2 linked regions of the Kordia sp. SMS9 genome follow. The protein of the gene in region 2 binds, or shares a complex with, the protein of the main gene of each other region. Links are inferred from orthologs where the notes say so. Each region holds a gene or a part of one and is shown on either strand. Other genes may lie near its edges. The genes, in order: uvrB and KORDIASMS9_RS15990.

Region 1 (15,722 bases), 950 kb from region 2 along the record:
TGAATAACAAATAATTTAAAACTGAAAAATCAAACTTTAAAAAAACAAATAAGATGAATATAGTAAAAAGAAGAAACGCAGATTTTCCATCAATTTTTGACGAATTGTTTCAAACAGATTGGTTTGGCGGAATGGCAAATCCAGCGACAGCTACAAAAGGAACTATTCCAGCAACCAATATTAAAGAAACTGCGGACAATTTCATATTAGAAGTAGCTGCACCTGGAAAAACGAAGGAAGATTTCAAACTTTCACTCGATCATGATGTGTTAACAATTAGCACAGAAGAAAAGAAAGAAGAAACAAAGAAAGAAGATAATTATACGCGTAGAGAGTTTAGCTTTTCAGCGTTTACACGTTCTTTCAAATTACCACAAACAGTAAATAAAGAAGAAATCAACGCTACGTATACAGACGGAATTTTACATGTTACGTTGCCAAAACGTGAAGAAGACAAAGTGAAGCCAAAGCGTTTGATTGAAATTTCATAATATAAAAATTTTCATAATAATTATTTAGGATTGGTTAGTTAATGGAAAAAGGGTTCGTCAAGAAATTGGCGAGCCTTTTTTATGTAGTATGGTAAAGAATTAGGTTTTCTTCACATATTTTGTAATAATCACAATATGTTGTCCGTTTACACGTCCTTCTATATGTTCTGCATTGTCATGTGAAAGTGTAATGTTACGAACAGGCGTTCCACGTTTCGCAACAAATCCAGCACCTTTTACGTTTAGGTCTTTGATCAAAACCACACTATCTCCAGCTTGCAATTGTACGCCGTTTACATCTACATGTTTGAGGGTGTTTTCTTCCTCTTCCGCTTCTCCTGTGGCTGCTGCCCAAGTCAAATCGTCTTCCTCCAAATACATCATGTCTAGCAAATCTTGTGGCCAGCCTTCATGCTTCAATCGGTGCAACATACGCCACGCTACAATTTGAACCGCTTTGACTTCGCTCCACATGCTATCATTCAAACAACGCCAATGATTCGCGTTCATCGTTTCAGGATTTTCTATTTGAGAAATACAAGTTTCACATGCGTAGATAGATTTTTCCAGTTGTTCAGCATGATTTGGTGGCACGTGATACATTGCTAGTTTTTCAGTGGAATTGCACAATTCGCAAGTATTATTGCTACGCTTTTTTAGGTCTCTTTCGATGCTCATAGAGTGGAAATCTTATGTTTCTGTAAATAAAGTAAAAATGACGGGAATTAAGTCACAACGCAAGGTTTTATTCGACAATTAGCTCAAACCTAGTTTCAAAAAACGCATCCGATCGATTGTCTTTTACTTTAAGTTCGCATGTTATTGGATTGGTGACAATTCCAGAAGTGATCACAATATAAGGAGAAAATTGTTGTTGTACTGATGCCGCATTTAAAAGTGCTGGCGACATATTTTCTTTTTCTATAATTTTTGTGCCAGTAGCATCTTTTAATGATAGCGAAGATGTAATATCAACCATACCGTTTTCATCCACTTTCAAACCTTTGAAATTATTCAAGATGATGTAGATGTCTTCTTCCATGGATATTTTATCATCCACAATTCCTACATCGCGTTGTTTTGAATATAAATACATGGAATCGTAGGTAATTCCAGAAGATTTTGTGGTGAATAAAGGATTTTCAATCACAGAAAACGGCATGCGTATGTTGTAAAAATGATCACTTTTCGTATCCGTAATATTCACATGCATTAGATATTCATTTCCAGCAAACATAGGCTTTGCAATCAATATGTAGCTTTCTAGGCTTAACTTTTCTTTTTGGAAATTAATATCTTGATTTTTAAGAAGATTTTGTTCATTTAAAAGAGTGTCCCCTTTTTTATTGATGACATAAATATCCATTTCAGGGTATACCAAATTTTCAGTTGCTATAAATCCTTTCATATTATTGAAAACAACATTGCAGGCTTCTCCATAAATAAATTCAGATGTCTTTTTGTTTCCTAAATGATTTTCAACGGTAACGGCAGTTGTGGTCAATCCTTCACTTTCAATAGTAATGTGTGAAGGTGTTTTTAGCGCGGGCGAAATGCTAATCTCGCAAGAAAAAAATACAAGACTAAGTGCTACTCGTAGAAGCTGTTTACATTTCATATAGTATTAGTTGTATATTCGAATAATTTCACCTGTTTGTCTTCCGTCCACACTTTTGCGATACGCATTCACAACTTTTTGCATCGCAATAGGATTGTGTCCTGGAAAATATGCATCATACTTTTCCACTGCATCTTCCACCAAACCAGAAGAAACGACATTGACACGAATGTTGCCTTCCAATTCTAAAATCACTGCTTTTACAAAACTGTGAATGGCACCATTGACCATCGCAGCACTTGCCGTCATCGGAACTGGTTCATCTGCCAAAATTCCAGTGGTTAAGGTAATGGAACCGCCTTTGTTGAGGTAGTTTTGCCCAATGCGAACCAAATTGACTTGTCCCATCAATTTACTTTTAAAACCTACATAATAATCTTCTTCAGAAAGTTCGTCAAACGGTTTCCATGTGGCTTCACCTGCGGCACAAATGATCGCATCGAGCGTTCCAACTTGATCAAACATTTTTTGAATGCTTTGGCTATTGCTGATATCTACAGTAACATCGCCTGTCGTTCTTCCTGCAATGAACACTTCGTGCTGTTGCCTAAAATATTCCGTAAGTTTTTTGCCAATGGTTCCGTTTCCGCCGATGATGAGGATTTTCATAAAAATTGTATTTGTAGTTGAAAGATAGTCATAAATTCTAGGTTGCTTTTTAACAATCAAACGGAAGTAAATCTGGCGAAATATAGTATTGTTTTGCCCTTTGAGATGTGAAAATATCTAGGGAATAATGCGCTTCCATCAATTGTCTAAAATTGGATAAAAGCCTTGGATGCTCCGTGATAAATTCCTTAAAAGTAGTCGTTTTTGATTGTAAGATAAAGTGATATACCGCTTTGGTTGCCGCAATGGTCAATGTTTTATTGTACTTGTCTGCTGCGTTTGCGTGTGCTACAAAATTTTGCAACTGAATTTGAATAGTATCTAATGCTTGCTTAATTCCGTATTTGGTAATGTGAATCCATGCCAATCTTAGATGCGCTTCATGCGTAAATAAGGAAGGCGACAGTTTGCAAGTTGCAAATTGTTTTTCAAATGTAGCGTCTGTCAGTTGGATATGATCAAACATACAAGTTGCTTTATTTCTTTCGTTTAGAAGTAGACTGTGTCGATTTGGGTTTGACTTCCTTTTTCGGCATCGGACCGCGTAAGTGAATCACCAAACCATTTAGAAAATTTCGCAAAATCTGATCGCCACAATTTTTATATTTTGGATGATCTTCATTGCGAAAAAATGCACCTAGTTCACTTTTGGAAATTCGGAAATCTACCAATTCTAATATTTTTACAATATCGTCATCGCGCAACTTTAAAGCTACACGGAGTTTTTTAAAAACGTCGTTGTTTGTTAATGCCATGGGACAAAGATACTCAAAAAGGGGAAAGTTCTGTTTTTAAAATTGGGCATAAAAAAAGTCTACCAATTGATAGACTTTTTGCTTCATTAAGAAATAAAATATATATAATATTAAATTACTCTTACGTTCACTGCGTTTAATCCTTTGCGACCTTCTGTTAATTCGAATTCAACTTCGTCTCCTTGACGAACTTCGTCGATTAATCCTGAAATGTGTACAAAATGTTCTTTGTTTGAACCTTCTTCAACGATAAATCCAAATCCTTTAGTGTCGTTGAAAAATTTTACTGTTCCTTTACTCATGGTAATAAATTTTAATATTTGTTTTAATAATAGCAAAGATACTGCCAAAATTCATTCGCTCGACAGATTGTGCGATTTTTTTGAGTTCATTACAATTATTTAATATTGAACTTTTTAACTTTTCTTTGCGAGACCGCGTATTTTATGTATTTCTCAATAGATTCCATGGATTTACTTTTTTTTACATTTCTTAATTATTCCAACTTTTTACTCCCAAAAATGATCGCAAATGCCTTAAAATGTGGCAAATATATATAGTAAAAGAACATTGATTAGCGATTTTTTGTTAAAAGCAGTGCTGAAGTTTATCAGATCCGTATTCAAATTATTGATAACCTACTACAAAACAGGTAGTTCTACGCGTTTTTAAGTTTCCGAAGAAGTACGTTTTAAAAAACTGTCGGATTCTCCTACATTTGTGCAGTAGTTGAAGCAGTTTTCTGTACACAAAAAGAAATTTTTGTATGCTTTTTTATCAGTGTTGAAACCTTTTATTGTTTTCAACTGCAAAATTGTTTAGTATATATAATTGTTGAAAAGACGCAAGGGAAAATGTACTATTTGCCGTTACAGATACTCTTGCGTTTTTATTGCGCTTCTATAAATTCCAAATCAATATAATATTCTTTTGGATCATACGGATTTATGTATGCTGTTGTTTCTTTTTGAAGGTAAAAATGCATTCGAACGTTTGTTTCATCTTTAGAAATGGAGGTTTTTAAAGTGAGTGTTCTTTTATGATATTTTACCTTAAATTTTACATCGCAAGACGTACTTTTAATAGTTTGCTCATTGTGATGTCCATAACCAGCAACGATATTTAACGCCGCAGCTTGTCCTTCTACTACTGTTTTTGTGTAATAATGATTTGTTTCTTGAATAATTGCTTTGTCTAAATTCACAATCACTTGATCTGCATTACTTTTGAATTCTCTTAGATATTTTTGATAAGCACTATGAATATCTTCCTGTCCTTTTATTGTAGCTATTTTAAACCATAATGCTACTAACAGAAGTATGATAGATCCAATAATAAGCAGTATCCAGTCTGTTGGAGAGGAGTTAAAACCTAAAACAATCGCAATTATTCCTCCTACCATTGCTGCGATTTCTATAACTAAAGTGATTTTTTCTTTCAAGTGTGTATAGTATGTAAATTGTTACACAAGTAGGAGTTACGAACTAAAGTTTTGTTACAGTTTTTCCTGCAATACTTTAATTTCATCACGGTATTTGGCAGCATCCATAAAGTTTAACTCTTTTGCAGCCGCTTCCATTGATTTCCGCTTTTCGCGAATTAACTTTTCTATTTGCGCTTTGGTTAAGTATTCCAAATCGGGTTCAGCCGCCGCTTTTGCTTCTATCGTATCTTCCCACGCTAAGCTGTCATCTTTCCCAAGAATAGAACTCAAAGCTTTGTTCAAGCCTTTTGGCGTAATGTTATGTTTTGCATTGTATGCAATTTGTTTTTCCCTTCGGTATGCGGTTTCATCAATGGTTCGCTGCATACTTTTAGTCATTTTGTCTGCATACATAATCGCTTTTCCATTTACATTTCGCGCTGCTCTTCCCACGGTTTGTGTCAAGGAACGATTTGAACGTAAAAAGCCTTCTTTGTCTGCATCCAAAATCGCAACTAAGGAAACTTCTGGTAAATCCAATCCTTCACGCAGTAAATTCACACCGATCAACACATCAAACAAACCTTTTCGTAAATCCTGCATGATTTGTACACGTTCTAGCGTGTCCACATCACTGTGAATGTAACGACACCGAATTTGGATTCGCGATAAATATTTGGTCAATTCTTCCGCCATTCGTTTTGTCAACGTCGTCACCAACACACGTTCGTCTTTTTCAACTCTCAGATGAATTTCCTCTACCAAATCATCAATCTGATTCAAACTTGGACGCACTTCTATCACAGGATCCAACAATCCTGTCGGACGAATGACTTGTTCTACATACACACCATCGGTTTTGTGCAATTCGTAATCTGCTGGTGTGGCACTTACATAAATTACCTGATTCTGAATCGCTTCAAATTCTTCAAACTTCAACGGTCGGTTGTCCATCGCGGCAGGCAAACGGAAACCGTATTCTACCAAGTTTTCTTTTCTGCTTCTATCGCCGCCATACATAGCATGCACTTGCGAAATTGTTACGTGACTTTCGTCTACGACCATCAAATAATCATCTGGAAAATAATCTAACAGACAGAAAGGACGTGTTCCTGGGGCACGACCGTCCAAATATCTTGAGTAGTTTTCAATTCCAGAACAATAGCCCAATTCACGAATCATTTCTAAGTCAAAATTCGTGCGTTCCTCCAAGCGTTTTGCCTCTAAATGTTTGCCAATTTCTTTAAAATAGTCCACTTGCTTCACCATGTCTTCCTGAATTTGATGAATAGCATTTTGCAATACTTCTGGAGAAGTCACAAACATATTAGCAGGATAAATATTGAGTTGTGTATATTTTTCCAACACGGTATTGGTGCCTGGATCAAAGGATTCTATTTCTTCAATTTCATCTCCAAAAAAGTGAATTCTAAAGGCAAAATCTGCATATCCAGGAAACACATCTACGACATCACCTTTTACACGAAACGAACCGCGTGTAAATTCTGCTGTGGTACGTGAATATAAGCTTTGCACCAAACGATGCAATAATTTTGTACGCGAAATCACTTGATCACGCTCTAATTTTATGACATTTTTCTGAAATTCCACTGGATTTCCAATACCGTACAAACACGAAACCGACGCAATCACAATGACATCGCGGCGACCAGAAAGTAGGGAAGAGGTTGTACTCAAACGCAACTTTTCAATTTCTTCATTGATCGATAAGTCTTTTTCTATATACGTTCCCGAAGTTGGAATGTAGGCTTCTGGTTGATAATAATCATAGTACGACACAAAATATTCCACCGCATTTTCAGGAAAAAACTGCTTAAATTCTGAATACAACTGTGCTGCCAAGGTTTTGTTATGTGCCAACACTAGCGTAGGTTTTTCCACTTTTTCAATCACATTGGCAACCGTAAACGTTTTTCCTGAACCTGTCACACCGAGTAATGTTTGGTATTGCTCGTTCGTTTCAAGTCCGGATGTAAGTTGTTGAATAGCTTGCGGTTGATCGCCCGTAGGCTCAAAATCAGATACAATTTTAAACTTCATATATTGTCAGTGCTTTTTTTTTGGCGTTCTGCAAAAGTTCACTTCGATAAGCTCAGTGTACTTTTACGGCGTGCTATACGCGTTACATGGTAACTTGCTGCTATCTGCTGAGCCAAGTCGAAGCATCCTTAACGCATATCGTACAAAAATACGGAAAAGGAGTGAGGTTTGTAACTTCTAATGATTTTTAAATGTTGTGATGAAAAGTATAGACTTTTACTGCTTTTTCTTTGAGTTTTCGTGAAAGTATTTCTTCGGAATTTTGACTTCATCCGTTTCCATTGTCCAGATCATATTGGCAATCCACCAACGATCTTTTAAGTAGACCAATTGATAACTATTGATTCCTTTTTCGGTGTTGCCTTCGGAATCGCTGCCTATGAAACTTTGAAAAACATTGGCAATTCCGTTAAATTCATTTACGACTTTCCCTAGTTCTTTTTCTTCATAACCTTGTTTGTAATAATTATCATTTAGGGATTCTAAAAAATCTTCCAAGTTTACGGTTTCAAAAGGATTTGGATATTTTTCATCTGACGCACGCACACTGAATGTTACGTTTGGTAAAAATAATTCTTTTAAGGACTTTGTATCTATCGCATTTCCTTTCTCCACTGAAAGCAATTGCAACATGCGTGTTAGCGTTCCGTCAATTGTTTTCACAGCTTCTTCGTGTGGTATTTTTTTGGTTTGTGCGGTTATCGCAATAGAGAAACTCACCAAGAGCATTGTTAGAAAATATTTCATAAGTGTCATTTTAAAGTGATGCTGACTAAAATACTAAAAGTCAAGTATTTTGCTGAAGAATTTTATGTTTTTGAGATAGATTTAACAAAACAATCTCCAAAACTATTTTTGTCGTTCTAGCGTGACAATCACGTTGTCTTGTAGGATAGATTTTATTTTTTTGACAGCAACGATCTTCCCTTTTTCACGTACAAATTGAAACCACATCGTTCGGTTGGTCGCAAAGAATGTGTCTTTTTTTAGTGGATAGATTGGATAGACGTTCCAACCCCAACTATTTTTTACTTTGAGTGTATTATTTTCTATGAGAAATTTAATACTAAAATCTTTGTTGGTAGCTTTAAAGATTCCTGTATATTTTTGGAGTTCTTCGTCTGAAAGTTCAATTGGCGTTATTCCCGAATTGGTTTCGATGCTTCTTTTTTCAAGATTGTATCGATCGCCATTTTTCAGCAGATAAAACCGTTCTGAATTTGCGGGAAGTCTGGTAATCGTATCATTCATGCTGTCGTAATATGAACCATCAAACATGGCAACATAACTATTGCCCACAACTTCAAAGACGTTTTTTTGCACCAAGATTCCTGTGCCATTGTCAATTCCAATAGCAATGCGTTGTGTATTTTCTTTAATTTCTTGAATGTGGTTGAATTGTTTGTTTCTCGCTAAAAAGTGATTCATGATGATGACACCTTCCAAAAAATCAAATCCAGTTTGTAAGTGGTGTTCGTAAAAGTAGGAAGCTTGTACGCCTGAACCTGCGGAAACTCCTGCGATAATTCCATCACGATTCAGTAGTGCTTTGAGTTCTTTGTGGACTTTTGTAGTATGATATGCATCTGTGATTCTTTGGGTTTTTCCGCCAAGGATAAAAACACCTTGACAGGTTTTTAATGGTGCGACAAAAGCATCGCTATTGGCTTCTTTTGTATTTCGTGTATGTAGTATGCTGATATTCGTAATTCCTAATTTTTGAAACCTTTTTTTGATACGACTAAAATCAGGATTTTTAGCTATTTCGTTATCGGACATTGCTGTGGGAATGATGACAATTGGGGCATCTTTTCCACCTGCAAACTTTTCAAATAAACGCGCTTGCGTTTCTGAAATTCCGCCACCAATTAAAAATAGTGTTCCTTTTTCTGGACCTTTGGCAGGAATGATTGCTGTTTTCTGAGCTTGTGCGATACTTATAAAAAGCAGTATGAAGATGAAAACAGTTTTTTTCATAGCATATTTTTGACTAATTTTTTAGTTGTCTAGCAATCAACTATCGTTTTAATGTAAAATGCCCTTTTACATCAAAAGAATCTGGTCCGTCTTTTATTTCCGCTAAAAACCAATAGTCACTAGAAGGCATTCTGCGACCGCGATACGTTCCGTCCCAACCCATATCATTGGCGCGCAAAGTTTTGAGAAGTTTTCCATACCGATCAAAAATATACACGACTGATTGTGGTAAGGTTTCTATACCAATGATGTGCCATGTATCGTTAAATCCATCATTATTTGGTGTTACGAATTTGATGTAATCAATCACTACAACTTCTTCGCTTACTTCTCCACAACCGTTCCTGTCAGAAACTGTGACAACATGATAGCCAGGCGCAACAAATTCAAATACGTTAGAGTTTTGTGGCGTTCCGCCGTCCAAGGAATATAGGTAATCTCCATTTCCGCTGGCAGTCACAGTTATGGTATTATTGTCTGAAAAGTTTACGACATCAACTTCTACAATCGTAGCCAATTCCGATTCGCTCACGGTAAAACTATCAGATGCCTCACAGCCAAATTGATTGGTGACAGTTACAGAATAGTTTCCAATCGTAGTAATGTCAATTGACGCTGTCGTTTCTCCTGTAGACCATACATACGAGTTTCCAATGTCAGAGCCTGCCGTAACTGTCAATGGTAGATTATTTAAACACAAGGTAATATCTTCTGGTAAATCTACGACAGGAAGCGGATGTACAATGGTCATAAAGGAAGTTGTGGCATAACATCCTGTGAGATTGTTTTCTACACGCGCATAGATGATTTGTTCGTCAAAAGCATTGTATAAAGGTGTTAACGGACTTACGTCGTTTTGCGCATCTTCAATATTTACATGATAACTTACCGTAAATGACGCAGGATTTTGTGCGCCTAATATGGTGGCAGTTTGTTCTGAGAAGTTAAATGTTTGCGTAGTGTTGCTGTTATCACTGATACACGCTTCCATATCACTTACAGGATTTGCTATTGGATTTGGAATCATGGTAATTTCAATACTTTGCACAATGTAACAACCTGTAACTTCATCTTCCGCTCGGATAAAGATGATTTCAGGATTTGACATATACGTGTAAATTTCTGGAAGTGCATTGGTATCGCTATCGGCGTCGGCAGCAGCATTGTAATATGATATAGAAACTCCCGTAGGATCGTCGATGATAATTTCTTCTATTTGTTCTAAATCGACGGTGCCTGGCACTTCTGCTTCACAGAAAGTCGCTTCTGGAATGTTGTTCAGAACTGGTGGTAAATTTACATTGAGTGTAAACGGAACCGTTACATAACAGCCAGAAATCGTATTGATCAATCGTACAAAAATTGGTTGCGGATTGTTGCTATTGGTATAGTTTGTTGGATCAGGAACAGCGTTTGCTCCAGTATCTGCATCATCTTGAGTTTCATGATAGGTAATGACTACATTGTCTTGACGAATGTTTAGGATGGAAAATTCGGCTTCTGTCAAGTCAAACACAACTTGTCCGTCATAATCTACATCACAAACCGTAACATCAGGCGCAGGATTTGCTTCTGGAACTTGGATGACGTTTAAGGCGAAATCTGCAACCGTATAACATTCAGAATCATTACTGATTCTCACATAAATAGCTTGCGGATTTACCGTATTTGTAAATGAATCTGCAATTGGATTTGTACCCATATCTGCTTCATCAAATGATAGATGAAATGTGATCGTTAGGTTTTGTGAAATTCCTGCAGCGATTTCATCACGCGTAATGGATAAATCAAAGGTGTCTTCTCCATTATTGGTGATGTCATCACACACAAATAAATCGGTTGGAACATTAAAAATTGGTGCAGGACTTACTTGAATGACGAAGTCAGAAACGGCAAAACAATCAGGATCAGTATCATTTTCAATACGAACATGAATTGTTTGTGGATTGGTTTGATTGGCAAACGGAATCGTTTTGTTGATTTCGTTCGTTTTGTCCAACGCATCTTGCGCGGTAGGATAATACAAGACAGTCATATTGGTTTGACCGTTCAAAATTTCATCATCTCTGGTTTCCATGATAAAATTTTCGGTTTGATCGGTATCTGTTTCACACAGTTGATATATATCTGTGGCAACGACCTCTGGAATGGTATTGACAATAATTGGCAGTTCTACTCTGGCAAAACAACCTGTAATGGCATTTTCTACACGCACAAAAGCGGAACCTGTTGCAGTATTAAAAGCTGTTGGATCTGCAATAACTTCTCCATCATCTGCTACTAAATCAGACAGTGTTGGGTGATACGAAATATTGATGTCTGTTAAATCGGTAATGATTTCTAGAAGACTTAGTGTTAAATCAACATCCGCAATTCCATCTGTATCATCGTCACATATTAAAATCGTATTTGGCACATTTACATCGGGCGCAGGCAACACTTCCAACATAAAAGAACCAATGTCTGAACAGGAAGTATTGACGTTTCGGTAACGGAAGAATATTTCTTGCGGATTGGAAGAGTTTATAATGGGTTCTGTGATAGGGTTTGTGAAAAATGTAGCTTCATTTAGCGATAAAAAGTAAACTACTTCAAAATCGGTGTCTGTTCCTACAATATCTGGAGTAAACATTTCCAAGTCTACTACGGCAATTGCATTGGAATTAGTATCACAAGCTGTAAGCGTTCCAATAGTTGGTGCCGACACAGAAGGATTTACAATTAAGTTAATGCTGGACACATCTACACAACCTGTATCTGCATCAGTTAATCTAATGAAAAGTTCTTGTGGATTGGAAGTATTATTGAATGGAACTGTAGGATCAATTTCATTGATGTTGTTATCCCGATCGTTTTCTGTTAAAAAGTAGGCGACTTGTACAAAAGATAAGTTGTTTTGGATGGAAACTGTAATCGATTGAAGATTAAAAGCGAACACACCATCATTACTCGCATCGTCGCATCGGTTTCTATCGTTTAAGTTTGTTGCTGTTAAAAGTGCATTGCTGTATACTACAAATTGTGAAACAGAAAAGCAACCTGAATTGTTATCTACTACACGAATGTATAAAGTTTGTTGTTCTGGCGTTTCATTGTTAAAAGCGGTAATGTCTGGAATTGGATTTGCGCCTGTATTGGCATCATCAGCGGAGGTATGAACAGTGACGGTAATTCCAGTCAATCCAGTCGTATATTCTGCTATGATTTGTGTTAAATCGAACGTTGCAAAACCATCTTGTTCAGGATCGCACGCATCTATTAAATTTCTATTAGGTATTGTAATTGCTGGAGGAACGCCCACATTGATGTCTAAAGTTGTGGTATTTATACATCCTGTTTCTGTATTGATCACACGCACAAATACAGTGTCATTAGTGGTCAAATTTGTGTATTCACCAATAATCGGATTCGCATTGTTATCAGCATCATTTTGAGAAAAGTGATACGTTACACCATACACAGGGTTCATGCCAGTAATTTCATCATTGCTAACGGTTAAGTCTATTTGCGTAAATCCATCGCTATCTTCATCACAAATATCAATTGGAGTTGGCGGATTAATAACAGGTAATTCGTTTACAATAAGGTTGAAACTTGTAAAAGCCAAGCAACCATTATCTGTATCTAATACACGCACAAATATTTCTTGTGGCGAAGTCGTATTTGAAATGGTAGTTGCAAATGCATTTGTTTCGTTGTCTGCATCATTTTGCGTAGGATAGTAAGTAATGGTATAATTTGCAGGCGGAACCGTCGCTAATATTTCGGGTTCTTTAATGGTCAAATCAAAACTTTCAATACCATCTGCGCCTGTATTGTCGCACAATTCATAATCTGAAATTGGACCAACAGTTTGAGCTGCATTTAAGGTAACTTCTACGGTATCTTCAATTGTACAAGTTTCAGTTCCTACAGGAATGGTAATTTCCAAACGATAGGTTCCAGATGCCATAGCATCAATTGTAGCATTTGTTTCTCCTGGAAGCGGAACGCCATTTCGAAACCATTGATACATGGCAAGGGTATTTCCAATATCTCCATTCAATACAAACGAATTGGCACAAGTTGTAATATCTGGACCTAAATCGACAGTAGCATTAAAACTACTTCCTTGAATAAAAATAGCAGAATCTGCATTTTGATCTGTTCCATCGGCCAGTACTAATTTAATATGATATTGCTGATTCGGAATTAGATTCGCAGTTGCAGTCAACACGGTTGTTCTTCCGTTATAATTGGTGTCTCCTAAATTATATCCTTCAAAAAACTCTTCATTTTCAGCAGGACAAAACCCAACAATTTCATCGTGAATTACACTTGTGCTCACAGGAATATTTGTGCCTGGTACTACCGCAATATTGGTATAAGGTGCAGCACTTCCGGTAGGTCTAATTAAAAAGGCAAAACTATCGGAAAATCGACACGGAAAATCTTCTGCATATTCTTCCGAAGCTAATAAATAATTAAAACTAATTTGATTGGTCACAGCGATAAAATCAAACTCGATGGAAGTCGCATTGATCGTATTATTCACACCTAACACAGTTTCCAAATCCGCATCGGTTCCCCAATTGGTAGATCCACTGTTTAAAGGAATCGGATTCAATCCATTACCAGCATCGGACGCGCGACCAGAAGTCAACACCAACCCATTGGCAAAAGGAAAATTAGATCCACCTTGATTAAAAGCAGCATAACTTGCAAAGCCATCTACGTTTCCGTTAATGTTGGAACTTACATTGGAAATTTCAACACACCCTTGTACCAACTGTTCTACGAGTTGTTGTAGGGAAAATGATTCGTTGGTAGTTACTTGTTGAGCAGAAACTATTTGGTAGGCGCAAATAGTAAAAAGTGTTAGAAAAACTTTTTTCATAGGTATGGGGTTAAGTCTACTTATGACTAAAACGATTAGAATGGGCAGTTCTTACGTTGTGGCTTTAGGTCATTGTAAATTACGGACAAATATATACATAATTTAATGTCCTTAAAATTATTTTTAGTACTTGTGACTTATTTTAAAATTAGCAATTAATCGATACTAAAATACAGAAAATCAGTGATATTAACGTAAATTAAACTTAATTATTCTGCAAATATACCCAACCTGTATAGGTCTGTTCTAATAATAAAGGACTTGCGAGTGTATTTTCGTCATTTAAATAGAGTACATAAAAGTAAGTTCCAGTAGGAAGTTTTTTATTTTTTGGAAAACCTCTATTGGGAAAACCGTCCCAGCGAGATGTATTTCGGTTTCCCTCAAAAATGAGCGTCCCATACCGATTGTAAATATGAAGTATATGATTAGGATGCGCTTCTAGGTTGAGAATGTTAAAAACATCATTTTTACCGTCATCATTTGGAGAAAATCCATTGGGAATATAAATTTCACAATCTTCTACGAGCAAATCGAAACTTGTGGATGCAATACAGCCAAATTCGTTTTCAACGGTTACATAAATGGTTTGCGGATTAAAAGTATTGTCAAAAGCAGTTGGTGTGTTAATTTCATCTTGAAACGTTCCGTCTGCATTTGCCGTTTCGTAATAGGTAAACATGATGTTTGAAGCAGGATTGATCGTATTCTCATTTGTGGTCAGATCGAAGGGTGCGCTTTCCGTTTCGTTTAATCTACAGGCTACTAAATCGTCGGTTTGATTTGCTTCTGGACTTTCTAAAAGGATCAATTCAAAATTCCCAATAGCTTCACAGAAGGAATTGCTATTGGTGATTTTGATAAAAATTTCTGTGGGATAATTTCCAGAACTGTATGAAGTTGAATTCAAAATGATATTTGTACTGTTTGAAGCATCTTGCAGCGTTTCGTAATAGGTAAAAGTTAATGGGACTTCCGTGAACAAACTTTCCTGAATGGTCAAATCAAACAGGATCATTTCTGCATTATCACAAAACACTAAAGCTGGTAACACAGGAATCACAGGAGAAGTCGGTAAGGTGATGCTTAGCAAACTATCGTTATTATCTTCATTAATTTCATCCACAGTTCCGCTGCCTGTTCCGTCATCATCTACAACAATCAACAAGTCAAACGTATTCGAAATAGAAACAGGAATACTCAACGTAATCATTTGTTGCGTACTTGCGCCAATAGGAAGTGCTATTTGAGTCACAGCTGTTGCTACTAAAATTCCATCAGCATAAAATGCTATCGGTGTGTTTTGTGGTAATTCTGCTGTGCTATTTGTGTTGGAAACGGTGTACGTTATATCTAAATCACGTACATCACAAGCATCTTCTAGTTGATCCAACGTAATTCGGGCATCTGGAAGCTGACTGTTCAATACTGTGATAATATTATTAATCATTACAAAATCCTGTCCTGAAGTCAGCGAAATAGTAGCTTGAGTATCACCAATGCTAATATTATTTTGAATGCCGTAAAAGTCGATGTCCATATTGTACAAATCGGTTGCACCTGTAAAACTATTAGTGCCATTGAAAGCATTATCAGGAGGATTCAAGGGAAAATTTGAAATAATAGAACCATTTACGCGCAACGATTCATTCACGCTCAATGCTTGATCGCCTTCCCAAGCAATAAAACCTATTTTTGCGCCCATATTATCAAAAACGTTGAGGTTATCTAACGTAATTTCAAGTTCTTCGGGCACACTTTCCAAACCATCATACACATTCAGTTGATTTAATGGCAACGCAGGATTTTCATAAATAACCGTAATTGCCCAGCCACCAAAATTTGTTCCAGATGGACAATACGGAGTGATGACGGAAGTCAGATCAAATTCACTTACGGTGTACAAACCATT
Region 2 (15,783 bases):
GTTCTTATTATTGTTTCCCAACGTTTATTTAATGCTTTTTCTTAATATTTTGTAGTTTTTGTTTCCATGTATTCTGCAACTTTTGAAAAAAACTTTTCTTTTGTTCTTCAATTGTAGTGATATCTTCTGGATCGACTTTTTCTGGTAGATGTGTCAAAGATTTTGGTTTTATGTAATATCCATAGCCTGTAATCGCTTCAAGTGCAGCTTTAGGTTTTAATATACTATTGTAGATTTCTTTCGAAGCTACTATTGTAATTTCTTGGTTTTCATAGCCGAAATAGGAAATTTGCAACACATCATTTGTTTTTGCTTTTAATGTAAAATTCCCATCAAAATCAGTTAATACTTCGGTTTTTGTTCCTTTAATTTTAATACTTACGCCTGGAAATGGCGTACCAACTTCGTCAATAACAACACCTTTTATCGGTATACTATCTTTTTGATGAATCACACTTTTATTTGGTTGCGAACCGATTTGAAGCGAAATAAAGTTGGAATTCGCAGTAGCTTGCGCTTTACCTGCTTTTTGAAAGCGAATAGGTTCCTGTTGCGAAAATACTGTCAATGGCAACAATAGTGTTGCTGCGTACGACAACCAATGATTGCGTTTTTTCCGATCAGCAATCAGTTTTCGATTCAATTGTGAAACATGAAAACGGCCACATAAATTCCCATGATCGGTAAAATGCTTGATGATTTCTGCGTCACTTTTAGACGTAAAATCAATTACTTCTTTTGTACACACATGGCAAAACTTTCCTTTATCGGTCGCAGACATTTGGTTCCAATCTTCATGACAGGGTTCAGGAATTTGTATGGTAATTTTAGAATGTTTCATAGTAGGTTTCTTAGTTGTTTGAAGCATTTCTCTTTGCTTTGCGTTCCGCTCTTTTTGCACGACGTTTTGCACGTTTTTCCAACCACTTTTTTCTTTGAATAGCAAAATAGTTTTTCGTACGTTTTTTTCGCGCTCTGTCTTCTTCGGTTTCGTAATAATTTGAAGCATACGAAGTACTGTCATTATGCCAATAGCCACCAACAACGACAACTTCTTCTAACGAATTGTTTGGAATCATCTGTATGTCGAATACAAATATATCTGCATTTACTTTAATTTCTTGCGAATCATACCCAATATAACTCACAATCAATACATCTCCAGGTTTTACTTGTATACTATAATTTCCATCAAAATCGGTGGCTTTTCCTCTGCTCGTTCCTTTAATAGCAATGCTTGCAGCAGGTAATGGTATTCCTGTATCGTCTGTGACGGTTCCAGAGATAGTTCTTTGTTTGTCTTGAACTTTTTGTTGAGTTTTTGCTTTTCGCTCTAAAGCACTATACATAGGTAATCGTTTATATGGAATCGTATTTACTTTTGTTGCTTTCACCGTTTTTTTCTCGGTTGAAGTTTTTTCTTGTGAAAATAATGTCATCGGTAATAGAAAGGAAGCTGCATACGACAACCAATGATGGCGTTTTTTTCGGTCAGCAATCAGTTTTCTATTCAATTGCGAAGCATAAAAGCGTCCGCAAGCATGTCCATGATTTGAAACATGTTTGATGATTTCTTCGTCACTTTTTGATGTGAAATCAATCACTTCTTTCGAACAACGGTTACAAAACTTGCCTTTTTCTGTCGCAGACATTTGGTTCCAATCTTCATGACACGGTTTGGTTATTGCTATTTGCATTGCTAAATGTTTTATGTGTTTACTTTTTCGATGCTTTTTCCGCTTTTCTCATCGTCCGTTTTGCACGTCGTTCTGCGCGCTTTTCCAACCATTTTTTTCTTTGGAAAGCGAAATAGTTTTGTGTACGTTGTTCACGTTCAGTGAGTTTTTCTTCTGTTTTACAAGTATACTCACTTTTATATCGCTCATTTGGAGTAGCTACCACAACTGCACCTAACATTTCCAACGCATCAACGACTTCTAACTGCACATGGATAGTAGAAACGGAAATTTTAACTTCTTTTGTTTCATATCCAATATAGGAAATGACCAAAGTAGCTCCTTTTTGCGCCGTTAGTTTGTAATGTCCGTCAAAATCTGTTGTTGTTCCTTTGTAGGTTCCTTTTTGATACACATTTGCGCCAGGAAGTGGCAAACCTGTATCGTCAGTAATGGTACCTTGTACCGTAATACTATCATTCTGTACAGTAACATTTTGAGTTACTTTTCTGTCAAGCGAACTGATGTTTAATGATTTGTAAGTAGGAGCTGCAACTTGTTCCGTTTTAGGATTTTTTTGTTCGGACGATTTTGTTTCTTGCGAAAATAAGGTCATTGGCAACAAAAGCGAAGCGGCGTACGACAACCAATGATGGCGCTTTTTTCGATCTGCAATAATTTTTCTGTTGAGTTGCGTTTCGTGAAAACGTCCGCAGATATTTCCGTTTTTAGAAAAGTATTTTAGAATGGTTTCGTCACTATCTGCGGAAAAATCGACAACTTCTTTAGTGCAAACATGGCAAAATTTTCCTTTATCGGTCGCAGACATTTTGTTCCAATCTTCATGACAGGGTTCAGGAATTTGTAGAATGAGTTCAGGATGTTTCATGATGGCTTGCGTTTAATTTCAATTCAAAAAAAGCATAAAAAACATCATAAAGAAACTAATAATGAGTAAACAGGTATTTTGAATGAGTTAACTTTCACATATATAAAAACTCCTTTACTTCATATAGAAATAAAGGAGTTAACTACTGTACTGTATTGATTAAACTTCTTTTACAATAAAGTTAAAACTACTGGCGACAGGTGTATAGACGCCATCAATGGGTTGAAACACTTGCATGGTAAATCCTCCAGTATACGAATATAACATGTATGATAAGCCTGGTACTTGTAATGTTGGTGATACAACAACTGCTGATTCTCCAGAAACTTTTCCATTGTAATCAATAGTATATTTCTGCTGATTTGAATCATAATTGCAAGTAAATTTACCATTATCTGCATCGAGCACTCCATTTGACGAAACGATTCCTCCGTAATTTGACATAATTTTATAATTTTAAATGATTAATATTTGGTAGGTTTTTTATATCAATTGCTCATTTGGCGCCTTGTAGAACTTTGATATGATTCAAAAGTAGTATCATAAAGAATTATATAAAAGATAGTTTTCACCTGAATTTTTGCACGTATTTAAAGCACGGAAACACGTAGAAATACGCGTGATTAATTATCTTATTTACAATACTTTAGATGTGTAACTTTAAAACAATTTATAATGGCTTTAGAATTAATTGACAATTTTGATCAAATACCATTGGCAGAAGCATCTGTGTTCACAGAAAACTGGCAAAAAGAAAATGTAATTAAAGCATTTTTGTTTCATAAAAATGATATCGAATGTTTGTCACAGCAGACAGATGTTGTAGGTGTCCGTTTTTATATTGGTATTGTTGCGAATGAAAACAGTACTGATGAACCAGATATGATTGTTGTGGGCGTAGATAGTAAAAATAGAGATATTATTTATCCTCCTGAAGAAGCATCTACCAAAACTAAAACCGAAGATGAAGTAAGTGGTGTGTATGATTTTGCATTGCCGTGTCCAAAACTTTGTGATCCAAAAAGTTGCTTATTTGATTCAATAAATTGCTTATCTGATTCAATAAGTACTATAGCTTCAAGTTTTACCACCGAAACCATGAGAACAGTGCAACATTCCACAGAAGATGAGTGTCTTATTGAGTTAGGCGCCATTACTGTAGAAGATGCTATTGAACGTGTAAGTATTTGGCAATGTGACATGAATAAAGAATTAGTGTCCGTATATTTCAATATTGAAGACTTAGATTCCATATTTGAATATTTTGAAAGTGCCAATGCGTTACGTGTGTATTTTGGTTTAGAAAATGGCGTTCATAGAGTGATTCTAATTGGAGCTTCAAATGCAGTAGAAGCGTATTATGAAGACGTTGAAACAGAATATGTATATGTAAATACAGTTGCACCATGTACAGGCAACGGGGAACTTTCATGTGCAGTAAATAGAACGTTATATAGATCCTGCAGTCAATCCTAATTTTTCATGCTCACACAAACTTTTTTAAGAACCATCAGTGAAATTGCACAGTTTTCTCTAGTAGTACCGTTACTAGCGATGCTATTCAGATTCAAGCGTTTTACAAAATTATTTTGGACGTTAGGCATACTACTCATTGTTGCAGCAATCATCTCTTATAGTTCGTATGTGTTATATAAAAATGGTGCTAATAATATGTATTTACTTCATATATATACTGTGTTAGAATACGCACTTTGGAGTCTATTTTATTATCAACTATTTGAAAGTGCGATGGCAAAAAAAATAAATATAGGTTTATTGGTGGTTTTTGTCACGTTTTCGATATTGAACTCCATATATTGGCAACCGTTGGAAATGTATAATTCATACAGCAGGTCAGTAGAAGGCACATTTTTATTATGTATGGCAATTGCTTGGTTTTATAAAGTTTTTGTGAATGGAAAAATTGTTCGCTTGGAAGCACATCCTATTTTTTGGATCAATGCAGGTGTTTTGGTGTATTTTTCAGGTTCGTTTTTATTATTTATTTCTAATAATTTTTTGATGGAATTGACAAGACAAGAGTTTTTTGAAGCTTGGGCATTGCATGGATTGTTTTTAATAATTCACTATCTTTTCATTTCAATAGGAATATGGCTGATCAAACACAAGAAGGAACTTCGTTAATATTATACATTGGCATGCTAGGAATGTTTTTCTTAGCATTAGCTATTGTAGGTTTTGTCATTATATACAAAAGACGCTTGCTCAAACAACAAGTAAAGCTTCAGGAACAAAAAATCATTCATCAACAACAACTTTTACAAAGTGCCGTAAAAATTCAAGATGACGAACGAAAACGCTTTGCAGCAGATTTGCATGATGAAATTGGCGGCGGAATTTCTACCATACTATTAAGTGTAGAACGCATCAAAAATGCACAAGTCGATCAGCCAGAAATGGTGTCAAAATCACAACACATTCGCGATCAATTGAACGATTTGCTACAAAAAGTTCGCGAAATCTCATACAACATCATGCCGCCAACCTTGGAAGATTTTGGGTTGCATGAAGCCATCAGCGATTTATGTTATTCCATTTCAGAATCAAGCGATAAAAAGGTTCATTACGAATGGAAAGGCGACGAAGAACGATTGGATTTCTCACAAGAACTTGCCTTTTATCGCATCATCAAAGAACTCTTGGTCAACGCCGTGAAGCACTCAGAAGCAAACACAATCAGTATTACCATTGAAAATTTAGCAGAAAGTTTTCAACTAATGTTACAAGACAATGGAAAAGGATTTGATGAAGAAAAGCAGCAAAAAGGCGCAGGATTGCGCAACATCAAAGATCGTGCGCTAATTTTAGGCGCTACATTACACATTTCATCAAAAATACAGCAAGGAACGACAGTTCACATACAATTAAACAAATAAAAAGCATGACAAACATTGCATTGGTAGACGATCATTTGCTCTTTCGAGAAGGAATAAAAGCCATCTTTCAAGACGAAAAAGAGATGAAAATTACACTTGAAGCTTCTGACGGGCAAGAATTCTTAGAAGTGTTGCGCAATGCTGTGGTAAAACCAGACGTGCTTTTGTTGGACATTCGCATGCCGAATTTAGACGGATACGAAACGGCAAAAATTGTCTTGGAAAAATATCCCGCAATGAAAATCATCATTCTGACTATGCATGAAGAAGAGCGACATATCATTCGGATGATAGAACTTGGCGTGAACGGATATTTGATGAAAAATGCGAGTCGCAACGAAGTCATCAACTGTATAGAAAGCGTGTTGGAATACGATTACTATTTCAACAATAAAATTACAAGCATCATGCGCAAAGTGATGATGTACAAAGGAAAACGAACCACTACGCACATCATTCACGATTTGACCGAACGTGAAATTGAAGTATTGACACTGATATGTAAAGAATTTACAGCCAAAGAAATAGGAGAGAAGCTTTTTATCAGTTTCAGAACTGTTGAAGGACACCGAAAAAAACTACTTTCCAAGCTCAATGTTCGCAATACTGCGGGTTTGGTCGTATTGGCACTAAAAAACGAAATTGTGAAGATATGATTGGTAATTAGTATTGAGATGTCAGTAGTGTGTATTGAGAAATTTCAAATGTCAATTTTAGTATATTGAAACAAATCGTTTCAAAAAGCAACTAAACAAATTGACGAATAACAAAAGTTAAATGCTACCTGTAGAATTTTAAATTGAAAATGGTATTTTTAGGATCCAAAAATTGAAATATTAGAAACGTCATGCTTCCTCGCAAGGACGTATCAACCAACCAATAACAAAAAAACACGTGTTTCAACTACAAAAACATACTCACATCATAAAAATTTTGAGCGAAAGCGGTAAAGCCTACGCAGCTATAAACTTAAACGAAGGCGGACGCTTGTTCGATTTGAAATTGGATGACAGACCTGTTATTCAAGAACATGAAGATTTTCCATATACCAATTCGTCAGCTTCCGCAATCATGTTTCCGTTTGTCAATAGAATTCAAGATGGAATGTACTCTTTTGAAGGTAAAACATATCAAATTACATGTAATGAACCCTCAAAAAACAATGCGATTCACGGATTGCTCTACACAAGAAAATTTGAAGTCTATAAAAAGCAAGTTTCTGTAAAAGCAGCAATACTCACCTTAAAATATGACTATGACGGAACAACACAAGGATTTCCTTTTCCGTTCGATTTCTTTGTTACGTATACGATTACAGAAAAAACAGCACTCGTAAAAATGAAAGTCATCAACACAGGCAAAAAAACCTTTCCATTTACCATTGGCTGGCATCCGTATTTTACTTCTGAAAATCTATACGAAAGCTATATTGACTTTGATTGTGATGAAGAATACACCACAACCGATGACAGAAGCATTACAAACGGCACAAAACCGCACGAACTCAACATGCCATTTCAATTGAAAAATCATCCTTTTGACACGGCATACACTCTCAAAAATATCAAAATTGGTTTTCATACACCAAGCTACAAACTCACAATAACAGGAAATGCGGCTCAAAATTTTGTACAATTCTTTACGCCAGCAACTAAAAATATCATTGCCATCGAACCCACAGTCGGATTGTCCAATAGTTTCAACAATCACATAGGATTGCAAACATTACTACCGAACAAAACGTATAAAATCGAATGGAATGTTGAGGTGGAAACGAAGAATTGAGATCTTTGTATTAAATAGTAAGAAGTTTCAAACTGTGACTGAGCGCAGTCGAAGTCAAAAAAGTGTATAACTTTCAAAAAGAACAGTTGTAATAGCGACGCGAGAATGTTATTTTTGGAGTTAATTATGGAGCAAGACATTCAACACTATATTGCGCAGCTAAATGACGCACAACGCGCACCAACCGTTCACAAAGATGGAGCATTGATGGTGATCGCAGGCGCAGGTTCTGGAAAAACACGAGTACTTACGTATCGCATTGCGTATTTAATGAGTCAAGGCGTAGATTCCTTTAATATTTTAGCATTGACATTTACCAACAAAGCCGCACGTGAAATGAAAGCACGTATTGCACGAATTGTGGGTGGAAGTGAAGCAAAAAACTTGTGGATGGGAACATTCCATTCAATCTTTGCAAAAATTTTACGCTTTGAAGCGGATAAATTAGGCTATCCTAGTAACTTTACGATCTACGATACACAGGATTCTGAACGTTTAATTCGCGCTATCATCAAGGAAATGCAGCTAGATAAAGATATCTACAAATACAAACAAATACGTTCGCGAATTTCCTCTTTTAAAAACAGTCTCATTACGGTGAGAGCGTATTTCAACGATCCCGATTTGGTAGAAGCAGATGCCATGGCAAAACGTCCGCGCATGGGCGAAATTTACAAAGAATATGTAGATCGCTGTTTTAAAGCTGGCGCGATGGATTTTGACGATTTATTATTAAGAACGAATGAATTATTGAATCGCTTTCCAGAAGTACTATTAAAATACCAAACGCGTTTCCGCTACATTTTGGTGGATGAGTACCAAGATACCAACCATTCTCAATATTTGATCGTAAAAGCCTTGGCAGATCGTTTTCAGAATATATGTGTCGTGGGCGATGATTCACAAAGTATCTATGCGTTTCGTGGTGCGAATATCAACAATATTTTAAACTTTCAGAAAGATTATGACAATGTTGAAATGTACCGTTTGGAGCAGAATTATCGTTCGACCAAAAACATTGTAGAAGCAGCAAATTCAGTCATAGAACACAACAAAACACGTTTGGATAAAGTGGTTTGGACCGCCAATGAATCTGGACCGAAAATAAAAGTCAATCGCAGTGTGACAGATGGAGAAGAAGGTCGTTTTGTAGCGAGTTCCATTTTTGAAACTAAGATGCGTGAGCAAGTGACCAATGGCGATTTTGCGATTTTATACCGTACCAATGCACAATCACGCGCCATGGAAGATGCGTTGCGAAAGCGTGACATTCCGTATCGTATCTACGGTGGTTTATCCTTCTATCAAAGAAAAGAAATCAAAGATGTATTGGCGTATTTGCGATTAATCGTGAATCCGAAAGATGAAGAAAGTTTAAAACGTGTCATCAATTATCCTGCACGTGGCATTGGGCAAACAACGATTGATAAATTAGTTGTTGCTGCCAAACATTACGGGCGTTCCATGTTTGAAGTGATGGAAAATATTTCCAAAATTGATCTAAAAATCAACAAAGGCACGAAAACTAAACTGGAAAACTTTGTGACGATGATCCGAAGTTTTCAAATCATGAATGAAGGCTCGAATGCGTTCGAATTGACATCGCACATTACCAAAAAAACGGGCTTAGTTCAAGAATTGAAAAAAGACGGAACGCCAGAAGGGATTGCGCGTATTGAAAATATAGAAGAATTGCTGAACGGAATTAAAGATTTTGTGGAAGGACAAGTGGAAGTGGCTGATGCTACAGGCGCGTTGGCAGAATTCTTGGAAGATGTGGCATTGGCTACCGATATGGACAACGACAAAGGTGATGACGATAGAGTAGCTTTGATGACGATCCACTTGGCAAAAGGACTGGAATTTCCGTATGTCTATATTGTGGGAATGGAAGAAGATTTGTTCCCATCAGGGATGAGTATGAACACGCGAAGCGAACTGGAAGAAGAACGCCGTTTGTTTTATGTAGCGTTGACCAGAGCCGAAAAACAAGCCTATTTAACCTATACATTAAGTCGTTACCGATGGGGAAAATTGGTCGATGCAGAACCAAGTCGCTTCATAGAAGAAATTGACGATCAATACTTGGATTACATCACGCCCGTAGACAATTATCGTTTCAAACCGTTGATTGACAATGATATTTTTGGCGAAGTGGATAAAAGCAAATTACGCTTGCAAAAACCAAAATCGGGACGTCCGCCAGTGGTGGGAAGTCCCACACCAGAACAAATACGCAAACTGCGAAAAATAAAGCCAGAAACCTCACAGAGCAGTCCGCCAAGCGGCAGTTTGTTAGATGAAAAACTTGTGCCAGGAACCTTAGTAGAACATACGCGTTTTGGTCGGGGAGAAATAATACGATTAGAAGGTGTTGGTGGCGATAAAAAAGCGGAAATCAAATTTCAAGTTGGAGGCATTAAGAAGTTGTTGTTGCGTTTTGCGAAATTGGAAATTGTGAAGTAGTTTTTTTAGTAGTGAGAGGTTAGTATTGAGTAGAGAGAAGTATTCAAGAATAATTTTTCAATAGAAAAGGTCTAAAATCTAAGCAAGTTCTAGAGATTCCTACTTACGCAGGAATGACAAAATATTCTAATGAAGTCTATAAATCTAAGTAAGTCTAAGAAGTTAAAAATTACCGAACCATACAAACTGAATTCACATGTCCTTTGTAATCATACTCTTTGATAGGATTGTTTGGATCTAGTATCCATTTACCATCTACGATAAATTTATATTGATGTTTTCCGGCAGAAAGCAACATGGAAAGTTCCCAGCCATCATCGGTTTGTGACATTTTAAATCCATCTTCCGACCAATCGTTAAACGAGCCAGAAAGCAATACGTTTTTAGCATCTTTAAAGCCGTGAAGTTTAAAGGTATAATACGCTTTCACATCAATGAGAGAGTTGTATTCGTCAAATTCATTCAGCTTCTTATTCGGGTTCGCTTCATCGGCAATCCAAATGTTATCTACAATAAATTTATACTCGTAGATGCCAGGTTTTAATTGCAACTTTACAGCCCAACCTTCGTCCGTTTTTTTCATCTCAAAAAGATGTTCATTCCACTTATTAAACGAACCTGCTAAAATCACTTTTTTAGCTTTTTGATAGCCTTTTAAGAAGAACGTTGTGTTTCCATCCTCAGAAATATGCGCCGTATACATTTTAAGATTGTACACATGCAAATCCATTCCGTATTTATTTTTTGCTTCCGTTACATTTTCAATTGCGCCTTCGGGTTCAGCCCAATACTGCTCATTAATCACAAACTTAAATTCCCATGAAAATTCATCGGTAAAATCGGCAATCTTTTTTCGAAATTCATAGCGATTCTCGTCTAGCTTCGTCATGATCCATGTATCTTCTGCCCAATTATTGAATTCGCCAGCAACCGCAACCTTTTCAATGTCAACATCTGTATCATGAATTGACTTCCGATGATGTAAAACTCCATGTGTCACTTCCTTATAATCGCGTTTATCAAACGTAAACACAACTTCGTCACCTTCCACACGATAGCCTTGCGTCTTTTTTTGCGCAAACATACTTGTGGAAATACACAAAGTTAGGAGTAAAATAATATGTTTCATCGGTTGTTTCACGGACTAAATATAGGAGATTTCATGAAATATAACTTTTCTTTTTTATAATTAATAATGGTTCGCTTGTATTTTAAAAACTCAAATCCCAAAACACCATCTACGGAAGTGCCATACGCTTCGTTCATTTTCCGAAGATTGGTCACAATGGTGTACATTGGTCCCACGCCAATACGATCATTCAGTCGGAAACCATACAATTTCCCTGCCAAAACGCGAATTTTTTTATTTCCAGCACCAATCATGGACAAACGTTTCATGGGACGAAATTTTTCAAGAATTTTTTGGTGACTATTTTTATTTAGTTGATTGAATTCTGCGCCAGTATCCAAGGCAAAACGTACTTTTTTGTCATTTACAAAGCCAGAAACGACAATCGTATGTCTTCTCAATTGAAAATCCAAACTGTCCATAATCGTTTCTGCATACACTTTCGTATCGAGTTTATCACCGTTTTTATCCACGCGTGACAGTGTAATTTGATTCAAATACAAATCAATGAATACTTCGTAATCTTTCAAAATATTATAGCCAATAATGCCGAGTAAGTGCATTTTTTTGCTTTTTTCAATGTGTGAAAGATCAATTACATCTGATTTTTTATTTTTAAGATTGAAGTTGTGTAGGATGAACTCACTCAGCTTTCGTTCGTACGGCTGATCTATGATCCGTGTAACGCCCGTGGTTTCTCCTTTCTTTCTTGTCAATCGTTGTCCTTTCGGGAAATGTACCTTGTTTAACACAAGTCGTTCAGAACCTGTATCAATAATAAAATTACCTTTCTGGTTGAGGAATTCGGCTTCTACAACGATCAATTGATCGACGACTTTAAACGGAATTCGCGCAGTGTACTCATTTAAAAAATCTGCTTTTGGAAACAGAATTTCAATAGGATTTTCTTCTTCATTTGCCCAACTAAAGCTGGTACTAAAAAAGAAAACCAATGTGATGAAGATTAGTTTTCGCATGGTGTTTTGATTGATGATGATACTATAAAGACGACCAAATTCGGTTTTTGTTGCATTTTAAGAAAGATTTGTGATTGTCTTAACTTCCACCAAACGTCTCTTCGAGTGATTTTTTGTCATTGCGCCTGTCTAAATGAAGAAAATTGTATCGAGAAGTGTTCTGAAATTCATAGCAGATCTCGATACAAAATTTTTGTAAAATTTAACTCGATCAGACGTTGAGAGTAATTTAAAATTCAACATTCAAAATTTTCAGCGCACACTGAGCGAAGTCGAAGCGAAGCTTTTCCGAAACCGCGTCGGAGTCAAACCCTTAATTTCCTTAAACTTCCGATTGAAATTTGAAACATTAAAAAATCCGCAAGCAAACGCAATATCCGCAATGGACAATTGTGTTTTATTGGTCAAAAACTTACAGGAATTCTCAATTCTGACTTCCGTCAAAAACCTAAAAAACGTTTTATTGGTGCGTTGTTTGAAATACTTGCAAAACGCATTTGGCGTCATATTGGCAATGGTAGCAACATCTTCCAACACAATCTTCTGATCAAAATGATTCATCACAAACTCAAAAACCGCACTCATGCGTTTTCCTTCGTCGTTGGTATAGTTTTTAGTGTTGATGAATGAAGAAACCGTTTCATAATCTGATGTCGTCAAAACTGAAAGCACCTCAAAAAAAGTAGCAAACTGTTGTATCGTAGTTTCGTGTAAAATTCGTTCAAACAAAGGTTGTATGAGACTTTGATTCTCTAAAAATTTCACACCAAAATTGGCATCATATAATAATTGCTGTACTTTTTGAAGCTTTGGCAATGCGAAAAAACATTCACCAAAACTGGTATGTGTAAAAAATAGCGAAATCATATAGGAATCTTCTTCAAGAGAAGCATCAGACTTTAATACATGCGGCACGTTGCTTCCAAATAACAAGACATCATTCGATTGAAAATCGCGAATCGTATCACCTACAATAAACGTTCCTTTTCCCGAAATAATACACGAAAGTTGAATTTCTTCATGCTGATGCAATTGCTCATAAAACGTACGTCCACGATCTTCTTGAACGATCAAAATATCGCTTTCGGCTTTCGGAATTTTAAACGGTAAAACTTTCATGAAAGTAAATTCATATGTGAAAAATTAATCTAAAATAATGTTTTAAAACAAAAATTAGGATAAAATAGTATCAAAATTGGATAATATCTACGATTTCTAAGAAATAGCACTTTTATACTTTTACACTTCGACAAGCTCAGTGTAAACAAATCGACAAAACAAATCGACAAAACAAATTGACAAAACAAATCGACAAAAACACAAATTGTCAAAACACAAATTGTCAAAACACAAATTGTCAAAACACAAATCAACAAACAACAAAACACAAAAAATATGACCATCAATTGGAAAGGTGTGATGCCAGCCGTCACGACAAAATTTACGACTAGCGACACGCTCGATTTAGAAATGTTTGCAGTCAACATAAAGGCACAGTTAGAAGCAGGAGTACATGGAATCATTCTCGGTGGAACGCTCGGAGAAGCAAGTACACTAACGAATGATGAGAGACGTATTTTGGTACGCGAAACCGTTAAAATTGTCAATGGAAAAGTGCCTGTAATCATCAACGTTGCAGAACAATCTACCGCTGTGGCAAAGGAAGTTGCGCAACATGCAAAAGAAGATGGCGCCAATGGTTTAATGATGTTGCCACCAATGCGCTACAAAGCTGACAGCAGAGAAACAGTGGCGTATTTCAGAGCAGTTGCCCAAAGTACCGATTTGCCAATAATGATCTACAACAATCCTGTCGATTACGGAATTGAAGTAACCTTAGACATGTTTGACGAATTACTCAAAGATTGCCCAAACATTCAAGCTGTCAAAGAATCTACACGCGATATTTCGAACATTACCCGAATCAAAAATCGTTTTGGAGATCGCTTGGCGATTTTATGTGGTGTAGATACGCTTGCGCTAGAAAGTATGCTCATGGGCGCAGAAGGCTGGGTTGCAGGTTTGGTCTGTGCGTTTCCCGCAGAAACTGTTGCGATTTACGCATTGGCAAAAGCTGGAAAAATTGACGAAGCCATTTCAATCTACCGATGGTTTTTACCAATATTGGAATTAGACATCAACACGAAATTAGTACAAAACATAAAACTAGCGGAAGTTGCCACAGGAATTGGAACAGAAAACGTTCGCGAACCACGATTGCCACTAATCGGAGCAGAACGCGAACACGTATTACAAATCATTAAAAATGGACTCGAAACACGTCCAACATTGCCAGATTATAAATTGTATCTTTAGCTTTGAGAATTGAGAATTTCGAAAATATAACTGACAACCGAAACATGATTACTGGAAAAAACTATATAGGAAACTCGCTTTCCGCGAAAGGAAATATTGCGTATACAACTTTCAACCCAAAAACAAATACGGCTAACGAAAACGTATATACCGAAGCAACTTCGGAAGAAATTCAAGAAGCCGTAAATTTGGCTTCAGAAGCTTTTAAGGAGTTTAGAACGATTTCTGGCGCAAAAAAAGCAGCATTTTTAAATGCAATCGCAGATGAAATTTTAGCTTTGGATGATGAATTAGTCCAAACTTACATGTCAGAAACAGGTTTACCAGAAGGAAGAGCCAAAGGCGAACGCGGCAGAACCATCGGACAATTACGAACTTTTGCCAAACTCATTGAAGAAGGTTCTTGGGTAGAAGCACGGATTGATCCTGCACAATCAGAAAGAACACCAAATCCGAGAGTCGATTTACGCAAAATGTTAGTTCCAATTGGACCGATTGTCGTTTTTGGCGCGAGTAACTTTCCGTTAGCCTATTCTACGGCTGGTGGCGATACCGCTTCCGCATTGGCTTCTGGTTGTCCTGTTATTGTAAAATCGCATCCAATGCACGCTGGAACAGGTGAATTGGTAGCTTCGGCAATCGCGAAAGCAGTACAAAAAACGGGCATGCCAAATGGCGTATTTTCAAATCTAAACAGTAGCGGAATTGAAGTCGGACAAGAATTAGTTTCACATCCAAAAGTAAAAGGCGTTGGATTTACAGGAAGTATTCGTGGCGGACGTGCTTTGTTCGATTTAGCTTCAAAACGAAAAGAACCCATTCCAGTATTTGCTGAAATGGGAAGTATAAATCCTGTGATTCTATTGCCAAAAGCATTGGAAAACAAAGGAGAATCTTGGGCAAAAACCTATGCAAAATCAATCACTTTAGGAACAGGTCAATTTTGCACAAATCCTGGATTAATTTTGGGAATACAAAGTGAAAGTTTGACTAATTTTATAAATGTTTTATCGGAAGAAATTGTACAAATACAACCGCAATGTATGTTGCATCCAAACATTCACGCGGCGTATACAAACAATAAATTACAAGCACAAGATCAACACAATGTGACTACGGTGGCTGCAATTACGGAAACGGTAACAGAAAACTATGCACAACAAGCAGTGGCAACAGTTGATGGAAAAGCATTCTTAGAAAATTCGACTTTACATGAAGAAGTTTTCGGTCCATTTTCACTAGTGGTACAATGTAAAAATGCAGCGGAATTGGAAGCCATTATTGCAAACTTAGAAGGACAATTGACAGGAACAGTGATTTCTGAAGAAAACGAAGTTTCTGACTATGATAACATTATAAAAGCACTATCTGACAGAGTTGGAAGAATCATTTTTAACGGCGTTCCCACTGGTGTGGAAGTTGTGCCTGCAATGTTGCATGGTGGACCATATCCAGCGTCTACTGACAGTCGTTTTACGGCGGTTGGTAGAGATGCAATTAAACGTTGGGTGCGACCGTTTAGCTATCAAGATTTTCCAAATGCACTCTTGCCAGATGCATTAAAGGACGAGAATCCATTAGGAATTCTTCGATTGGTAAATGATCAAGAAACAAAAGAAGCTTTGTAAAAAATATTTTTGCTAAATGC

What was found.
Region 1: the proteins of KORDIASMS9_RS15990 (region 2) and uvrB are in contact, whole or in part, in a crystal structure (PDB 7EGT), measured with the Thermus thermophilus proteins. The link is inferred for Kordia sp. SMS9 from one-to-one orthologs. Residues at the interface, in WP_096412145.1 of Thermus thermophilus: His654, Arg656, Phe657, Gln666, Asp668, Glu669, Lys680, Arg681, Leu682, Ser683, Lys685, Tyr686, Ala687; in WP_096411307.1 of Thermus thermophilus: Glu23, Leu25, Arg26, Asp27, Gly28, Glu29, Arg30, Phe31, Arg55, Glu326, Asp327, Phe328, Glu379, Ser382, Gln383, His398, Gly400, Arg401.

What each region holds. Positions count from the first base shown.
Region 1 is NZ_CP031153.1:2,823,971-2,839,692, forward strand. The notes cover bases 4,464-7,432. They hold uvrB (excinuclease ABC subunit UvrB), read right to left. Parts: upstream 6,958-7,432; coding sequence 4,969-6,957; downstream 4,464-4,968. Other genes in these bases: KORDIASMS9_RS12220 (hypothetical protein), read right to left, coding at 4,464-4,875; KORDIASMS9_RS12230 (hypothetical protein), read right to left, coding at 7,174-7,432. Outside these bases: KORDIASMS9_RS12185 (Hsp20/alpha crystallin family protein), read left to right, coding at 54-491; KORDIASMS9_RS12190 (alkylphosphonate utilization protein), read right to left, coding at 591-1,169; KORDIASMS9_RS12195 (hypothetical protein), read right to left, coding at 1,237-2,109; KORDIASMS9_RS12200 (short chain dehydrogenase), read right to left, coding at 2,116-2,718; KORDIASMS9_RS12205 (hypothetical protein), read right to left, coding at 2,768-3,184; KORDIASMS9_RS12210 (DUF1456 family protein), read right to left, coding at 3,195-3,473; KORDIASMS9_RS12215 (cold-shock protein), read right to left, coding at 3,584-3,775; more of KORDIASMS9_RS12220, read right to left, coding at 4,363-4,463; more of KORDIASMS9_RS12230, read right to left, coding at 7,433-7,704; KORDIASMS9_RS12235 (cyanophycinase), read right to left, coding at 7,807-8,934; KORDIASMS9_RS12240 (T9SS type B sorting domain-containing protein), read right to left, coding at 8,975-13,810; KORDIASMS9_RS12245 (gliding motility-associated C-terminal domain-containing protein), read right to left, coding at 14,016-15,722. UniProt on the Escherichia coli protein: The UvrABC repair system catalyzes the recognition and processing of DNA lesions. A damage recognition complex composed of 2 UvrA and 2 UvrB subunits scans DNA for abnormalities.
Region 2 is NZ_CP031153.1:3,767,535-3,783,317, forward strand. What follows is about bases 7,014-10,043. They hold KORDIASMS9_RS15990 (ATP-dependent helicase), read left to right. Parts: upstream 7,014-7,373; coding sequence 7,374-9,713; downstream 9,714-10,043. Other genes in these bases: KORDIASMS9_RS15985 (aldose 1-epimerase), read left to right, coding at 7,014-7,247; KORDIASMS9_RS15995 (hypothetical protein), read right to left, coding at 9,883-10,043. Also shown: KORDIASMS9_RS15945 (carboxypeptidase-like regulatory domain-containing protein), read right to left, coding at 29-841; KORDIASMS9_RS15950 (carboxypeptidase-like regulatory domain-containing protein), read right to left, coding at 852-1,697; KORDIASMS9_RS15955 (carboxypeptidase-like regulatory domain-containing protein), read right to left, coding at 1,717-2,565; KORDIASMS9_RS15960 (hypothetical protein), read right to left, coding at 2,725-3,009; KORDIASMS9_RS15965 (hypothetical protein), read left to right, coding at 3,241-4,041; KORDIASMS9_RS15970 (hypothetical protein), read left to right, coding at 4,048-4,710; KORDIASMS9_RS15975 (sensor histidine kinase), read left to right, coding at 4,677-5,462; KORDIASMS9_RS15980 (response regulator transcription factor), read left to right, coding at 5,468-6,118; more of KORDIASMS9_RS15985, read left to right, coding at 6,396-7,013; more of KORDIASMS9_RS15995, read right to left, coding at 10,044-10,842; KORDIASMS9_RS16000 (hypothetical protein), read right to left, coding at 10,851-11,819; KORDIASMS9_RS16005 (AraC family transcriptional regulator), read right to left, coding at 12,072-12,938; KORDIASMS9_RS16010 (dihydrodipicolinate synthase family protein), read left to right, coding at 13,215-14,135; KORDIASMS9_RS16015 (aldehyde dehydrogenase (NADP(+))), read left to right, coding at 14,180-15,763. UniProt on the Escherichia coli protein: A helicase with DNA-dependent ATPase activity. Unwinds DNA duplexes with 3'-5' polarity. Translocates on single-stranded DNA with 3'-5' polarity. Initiates unwinding more efficiently from a nicked substrate than double-stranded DNA.